DNA from 2 places in the Arthrobacter sp. 210 2 genome. Region 2 is predicted to be linked to the other one. Evidence: riboswitches for the same ligand, from Rfam matches in the RefSeq annotation. Region 2 holds a riboswitch; the other holds the start of a gene.
What was found. A riboswitch is a leader RNA that binds a small molecule or an ion and turns the genes downstream of it on or off. The one in region 2 is predicted to bind glycine.
Positions count from the first base shown of each region.

Region 1: it holds a riboswitch for glycine, as region 2 does, so the genes downstream of both, cycA (D-serine/D-alanine/glycine transporter) here and gcvP (aminomethyl-transferring glycine dehydrogenase) in region 2, are expected to answer to the same signal.

Region 1 is NZ_JBNHIE010000002.1:311,389-314,790, reverse strand. It holds gene AC5RWA_RS05825 (methylenetetrahydrofolate reductase) at 1-494, opposite strand, end outside; gene cycA (D-serine/D-alanine/glycine transporter) at 491-2,020, opposite strand; glycine riboswitch at 2,072-2,169, opposite strand; glycine riboswitch at 2,171-2,269, opposite strand; glycine riboswitch at 2,538-2,638, shown strand; gene gcvP (aminomethyl-transferring glycine dehydrogenase) at 2,817-3,402, shown strand, end outside.
Region 2 is NZ_JBNHIE010000011.1:162,523-165,924, reverse strand. It holds gene AC5RWA_RS18580 (MFS transporter) at 1-714, opposite strand, end outside; gene AC5RWA_RS18575 (TetR/AcrR family transcriptional regulator) at 798-1,334, shown strand; glycine riboswitch at 1,427-1,524, shown strand; gene gcvP (aminomethyl-transferring glycine dehydrogenase) at 1,709-3,402, shown strand, end outside.

The DNA.
Region 1 (3,402 bases), on a different contig from region 2:
TGGAGCTCTCCGTGATGCGGGTGCCCTTCCGGGTAGCCCGCCACTCCCGCCGAGATGTCCCCGTCCGAAAGCTCCATGATGTCCTCCAGCAGTTGAAGGGAGTTGCTGTATGGGCCCGCAGCTTCCGCAGCATCACCGCCGATGGCGAACACCTCCGTGATCCCTGCATCCCGGCAGTCCCGCAGCGCGTTTTCCAGCTGCCCGCGGCTCCCGATGCTCCGGGCAGCAAGGTGCGGGACCACGCTGTATCCCATACCGGCCAGCTGCAGCGCCGTCTGCATGGTCCGCGCGATGCCATGGTGCGGCAGGCACGTCACGGTGATGGTGGAGCCCGGAGGAACGTGGGCCCGGACGCCGGCGGTGATGCCCTCCGTCGGGATGATCTCCAGCCGGGTGGGAAGGCTCCTGGCTTCCCGGGACGCCCGCGTATGCGGGTTGGAGCCGGACCGGATGACCCGCTCGCTTGCCGCACCCGTCAGTTCGGTGCCGATCACTTCGGCGCCTGCTCTTTCTGGGGAGTCCTGTCATTCGCTGTCCCCTTGCTGCGGCCCGCTGCAGCCTCATCGGCCCGGAGCTCGGCCTGAAAGACGGCGAAGCGGGCGAGGTGTGCCGGCCGGCGCCGCAGGATGGCCCACGCAACGCCCAGCACAAGGAACCATGCGGGGGTGACCAGCAGCGCGGCAAGGGTGTCGGGCTGGGTGGTGAGGGCCCAAAGGACGAAGGCGAAGAAGGCGAAGATCAGCCACACCACGGGGATGCCGCCGGGCATTTTGAACGCGGACGCCGAGTGCAGGTGCGGGCGGCGGCGCCGGAAGGCGAGATAGCTGGCAAGGATGATGGACCAGACGAAGATGAAGCAGACGGCGGACACGGTGGTGACCATCTCGAAGGCCTTGCCCACGTCCTGGCCGGCATACATCAGGACGACGCCGGAGAGCAGCAGCACGCAGGACAGGAACAGCGCGTTGCTGGGTACTTTCCTCGCGGAGAGGCGGCTGAAGATTCCGGGAGCGTCGCCTTCCTGGGCCAGGCCAAAGACCATCCGGGACGTGGAGTAGATGCCCGAGTTGGCGGAGGACATGGCGGAGCTCAGGACTACCAGGTTGACGACGGTGGCTGCGGCTCCAAGCCCGGCCAGGGAGAACATTCCGATGAATGGGCTATGGCCGGCCGCGAACTGGGTCCAAGGGGTAACGGACATCAGGATGATCAGGGCGCCGACGTAGAAGAGCAGCACCCGGATGGGGATGGCGTTGATGGCCTTTGGCAGGTTCCGTTCAGGATTCTTGGCCTCGGCGGCCGTTGTGCCAACAAGCTCGATGCCCACGAAGGCGAAAACGGCGATCTGGAAGCCGGCCACGAAACCCATGAATTCGTTGGGGAAGAAACCGCCGTGGCTCCACAGGTTGCTGAACCCGGCGGCTCCTGCGTCGCTCTGGAACCCCGTGAAGATCATGAACAGGCCCACGATGATCAGCGCTGCGATGGCGATGATCTTGATGAGGGCGAACCAGAATTCCGTTTCACCGAACGCCTTCACGGTGGCGAGGTTGAGCAGCAGGAGAATGGCGACCGTGGCCAGCCCGGGGATCCACAGCGGCAGTGAGGGCCAGAGTTCCCGGGAGTACCCGGCGATGGCGATGACGTCGGCAATGCCGGTGATCACCCAGCAGAACCAGTAGGTCCATCCCGTGAAGAACCCGGCCCAGGGCCCCAGGAGGTCGGCCGCGAAATCGCTGAAGGACTTGTAGTTCAGGTTGCTCAGGAGCAGTTCGCCCATGGCCCGCATGACGAAGAACAGCATGAACCCGATGATCATGTACACGAAGATCACGGACGGTCCGGCGGCGGAGATGGTTTTGCCTGAGCCCATAAAAAGGCCGGTGCCAATGGCGCCGCCGATGGCGATGAGCTGGATATGCCTGTTGCTGAGCTGCCGCTCAAGGTGTGGCGGTTCGCTGTGTTGGGCTTTGCCTGGGTGTGGTTGGCCGCTGGGGGACGTCGGGGGATGAATCGTCATGAGGAACTCCATCGTTCAAGCAGCACCGTCAGGTGCCGCAAAGATTCGGTTCCTCCCCGCTCTGTACAGGACCTGAGAGTTTCCGCAGCCATCAAGGCGTGCTTGCACCGTCGGTGAGCCAGGACCTGCCTGGCTGCTTTCCAGAGTTGCCTTTCCGCGGCGGTACGGGGGCCTGAGAGTTTCCTGGGGAGGGTTTGCTCCTACGGCGCCTGCTGAATGTACCGGGCAGGACTCTCCCGCCGCAGGTCAAAGGCATTTTAAGTTAGAAGTCGTGATCAGTTGCGGAGCATTTCCAGCCCCATCCCGGCACGGACTGCCCAGAGTAGGTTGAGCCAGTCCGGCAGGGGACGCCGATCACGGGTTCAGTGTGGTTCCGGTCACGAACGATTGTCAAACCCCTGCCCGCAACAACGTAGCGAACCGACTGCTCCCGGCCGTCATGACTGGACGGATTTGCTTTCGAAGCCCTTCAGCCTGTACCTTGTGAGCCGAATCACCCACATTTGAATAAGCCTTTCGAGCTGTGACGGGAGAGTCCTCCCGGAGCAACACCGGGCAGGCGCCGTAGGAGCAAATCCTCCCCAGGAATCTCTCAGGCCCATGTACCGTCACGGCGAGGCGACTCTGGAAAGCAGCCCGGCTATATCCCTTTGACGAGGGGTCCCGGACTCACCGACGGTGCAAGGGGGGCCCTGCCACAAACAGGCTCCACCGGAATCTCTCAGGTCCAATACAGAGCGGGGAGGAACCCAAACCATGCCGCGCCACCCGTGGCCGGCCAGACCTGGAGTTCCTCATGACGATTCAATCCCTTCCATCGACTTTTGCCGACCGGCACATCGGCGCGCGCCGCCAGGCCGACGTCGACGCGATGCTCAAAGCCGTGGGCTACGACAGCGTGGACGGTCTCGTGGACGTTGCCGTCCCTGCCTCGATCCGCCAGGACAAGGCCCTCCGGCTGGCAGCCGCCATGAGCGAGGTTGAGGTCCTGGCCGAGCTGCGCCGGATCGCCGCCAAAAACAAGACCGCGGTCCAGATGATCGGCCAGGGCTACTACGACACCATCACCCCGGCCGTCATCCGCCGCAACGTCCTGGAAGCGCCGGCCTGGTACACGGCCTACACCCCCTACCAGCCTGAAATTTCCCAGGGCCGGCTTGAGGCGCTGCTGAACTTCCAGACCATGGTCCAGGACCTGACCGCGCTTCCGGTCGCCAACGCCTCGCTGTTGGACGAAGCCACCGCCGTGGCAGAGGCCGTGCTGCTGATGCGCCGGGCCAATAAGAATAAGGACGCCAAGGACGGCAAGACCGTCCTGGATGCCGATTGCCTTCCCCAGACCATTGCCATCGTCCAGGGCCGCGCCGAGGCGCTCGGTTTCG
Region 2 (3,402 bases):
GGCAATGTCCTTGATTCCGTAAACCACCGGAACCATGACCAGCAGGGAGAGCAGGATGCTGGGAACGTCCACCTTCCCCGGCGACGGGTCCTTCGATTCCGGAATGAACACAGGTCCGAAGGCCAGAAGGGGCAGCATGAGGGGAACGGCGACGAGGAAGACCGCGCCCCACCAGAACTGCTCCACCAGCCAGCCGCCGAAGATTGGTCCCAGGGCGGCGCCCCCTGAGAACCCTGCAGCCCAGATGGCGACGGCCAGCCGGCGGCGGTTGGGCTCCGGGAAGATGTTGCGGATCAGCGACAGCGTGGAGGGCATCAGCATGGCGCCGAAGAATCCCAGGGATGCGCGGCCGGCGATCAGCCACTCCGGGCTCGGTGCGAAGGCGGTGGCGGCGGACAGTGCGGCAAAGCCGATGCTGCCGGTGATCAGCAGCTTCCTGCGGCCGATGCGGTCGCCCAGGCTTCCCATGGACACCAGCAGTCCTGCAAGGACCAGCGGATACGCATCCACGATCCACAGGAGCTGGACTCCGGAGGGGTCCAGTGAGCCTGCGATGGCTGGCAGGGCAAACGTCAGCGCGGTGTTGTCCACCGCGACCAGCAGCACCGGGAACATCAGCAGGCCCAGGGCAAGCCAGTCACGCCACGGCGCCCGGGAAAGCGGACTGCCGGAAGCAGATGCAGAGGTCCTGGTGGTGCCAGCGGAAATGGTCATGCCATAACTGTACCGTCTGGACGGTATAGTTACGAACCGCTGGGTTTGAGGAATAATGCATGGAGGAAGGCATGATTAGAGGCATGCCCCGCAAGCCCGTAGCCCGCGACGCCGTACTTGACGCCTTTGAAACCCTTCTGATCGACGTGGGGGAGCGTGCAGCCACCCTTGACGCCGTCGCGGCGAAGGCCGGGGTTTCCAAGGGCGGCCTGCTCTACCACTTTCCAAACAAGGAAGCCCTGATCCAGGTGCTGCTGGACCGGCTGGACGAACTGGCCGGAGCCGACGCCGATGCCATGGCCAAGGCGGAGGAGGGGGCCGCGGCATACTTCATCAGGTCCTCCGTCTGGGCTGACACCCCGCTGGACCGGGCAATCGTCGCCGCGACCCGGCTCGCAGAAGTGGCGCACGAGGAAACGCGCCGCCGCTTCGCCGCCATCCAGCAGCGCTGGCTGGACGAGATCGCCGCCGATGTGGGCCCGGCACTGGCCAAAGCAGTGCTCTACATGGGGGACGGGCTCTACTTCAATGCCATGTTGGCCGTCGGCCCCGTGCCGGAAGGCGGAGCCGCCGCGGATGTGGACAATCTCCTTGCTGCCCTGGAGCGCCTGCGCAGGTAGGCCGTCATTTGCCCCAGGGGCTGCGGCGTAGGACAATTGGAGGCTGTGAAGGCCCTCACCGGCCGTTCTCAGCAATCCAAATGAATAGCCTTTGATCTGCGGCGGGAGAGTTCTGCCGAAAGTACAAGCAGGCGCCGTAGGAGCAAACCCTCCCCAGGAATCTCACAGGCCCATGTACCGCCGCGGCGAGGCACCTCTGGAAAGCAGCAGGCAGTCCGCCTGTGCCATCCCGGCTACGGGAGACCAAGGACTGTTGTGCTCACCGACGGTGCAAGCGGGGCCATGCGCAAGCACGGCAACGCGGAAACTCTCAGGTCCAATACAGAGCGGGGAGGAACCCGAATCGATGTGGCGTACCCTGCGCCACCTGAATTATGGAGTTCCTCGTGACCGTATCTCCGGCCTCCGCCTCCCTGGCCTCAGCTGCCACCTTCGTTGACCGTCATATTGGCGCACGGCGCCAGGCCGACGTCGACGCCATGTTGAAAGCCGTCGGCTTCGACACCGTGGACGCCCTGGTTGATACGGCGGTCCCCAAGGACATCCGTCAGGAAACCCCGCTGAAACTGTCCGCGGCCCTGAGCGAGGTGGAAGCGCTCGCCGAACTGCGCAAGCTGGCAGCCAAGAACAGGACGGCCGTGCAGATGATCGGCCAGGGCTACTTCGACACGGTGACCCCGCCCGTGATCCGCCGCAACATCCTGGAATCCCCGGCCTGGTACACGGCCTACACCCCGTACCAGCCTGAAATTTCGCAGGGCCGGCTTGAGGCGCTGCTGAACTTCCAAACCATGGTCCAGGACCTCGTTGGCCTGCCCATCGCCAACGCGTCCCTGCTCGATGAAGCCACCGCCGTGGCCGAAGCGGTACTCATGATGCGCCGCGCGAACAAGAACAAGGACGCCAGGGATGGCAAGACCGTCCTGGACGCGGACTGCCTGCCGCAGACCATCGCGATCGTCAAGGGCCGCGCTGAGGCGCTCGGCTTCGAGGTTGAAATTGCCGACCTGTCCGCGGGCCTGCCGGACGGTGCCATCAACGGCATCGTGCTGCAGCAGCCCGGCGTTTCGGGCCGCGTCTTCGACCACTCCGCCGTTATCGGTGAAGCCAAGGAACGCGGCGCGCTCGTGACCGTCGCGGCTGACCTCCTGGCGCTAACCCTGATCACCCCGCCGGGGGAGCAGGGCGCCGATATCGCCGTCGGCTCCGCCCAGCGTTTTGGCGTCCCGCTGTTCTTCGGCGGCCCGCACGCCGCGTACATGGCGGTCCAGAAGGGGCTCGAGCGCTCCATGCCCGGCCGCCTGGTGGGCGTGTCCAAGGACGACGCCGGTGTCCCCGCCTACCGCCTTGCGCTGCAGACCCGCGAACAGCACATCCGCCGCGAGAAGGCCACCTCCAACATTTGCACCGCGCAGGCCCTGCTGGCCATTGTTGCGTCGATGTACGCCGTTTACCACGGCCCCGAGGGGCTGAAGGCGATCGCCCAGACCGCCAACCGCCATGCCCGCACGCTGGCTGCTTCCCTGAAGGCTGCCGGGGCAGAGGTTCTGCACACCTCCTTCTTTGACACCGTCACCGTCCGCGTGCCCGGCAGGGCTGCCGAAATCGTTGCGGACGCCGAGGCCAAGGGCATCAACCTGCGGGGCATCGACGCCGACACCGTAGGCATCTCCGTTGATGAAACCACCACGACGGCGGTCGTCGCCGATGTCGTTTCCGTCTTCGGCGCCGAAGCGGTCGGATCTACCGGCAGTTTTGCGCTGGACCCCGCCGTCGAACGCTCCAGCGGCTACCTGCAGCACCCGGTGTTCAACACGCACCGCTCCGAGACCCAGCTGCTGCGGTACATCCGGAAGCTGTCCGACCGGGACCTGGCACTGGACCGCACCATGATCCCGCTGGGTTCGTGCACCATGAAGCTGAACGCCACGGCGGAGATGGAAGCGATTTCCTGGCCGGAGTTCGCCTCGACCCACCCGTTCGCCCCGGATTCGCAGACCGAGGGCTGGCGTGAACTGATTGCTGACCTCGAGGCGCAGCTGACCGAGATCACGGGCTATGATCAGGT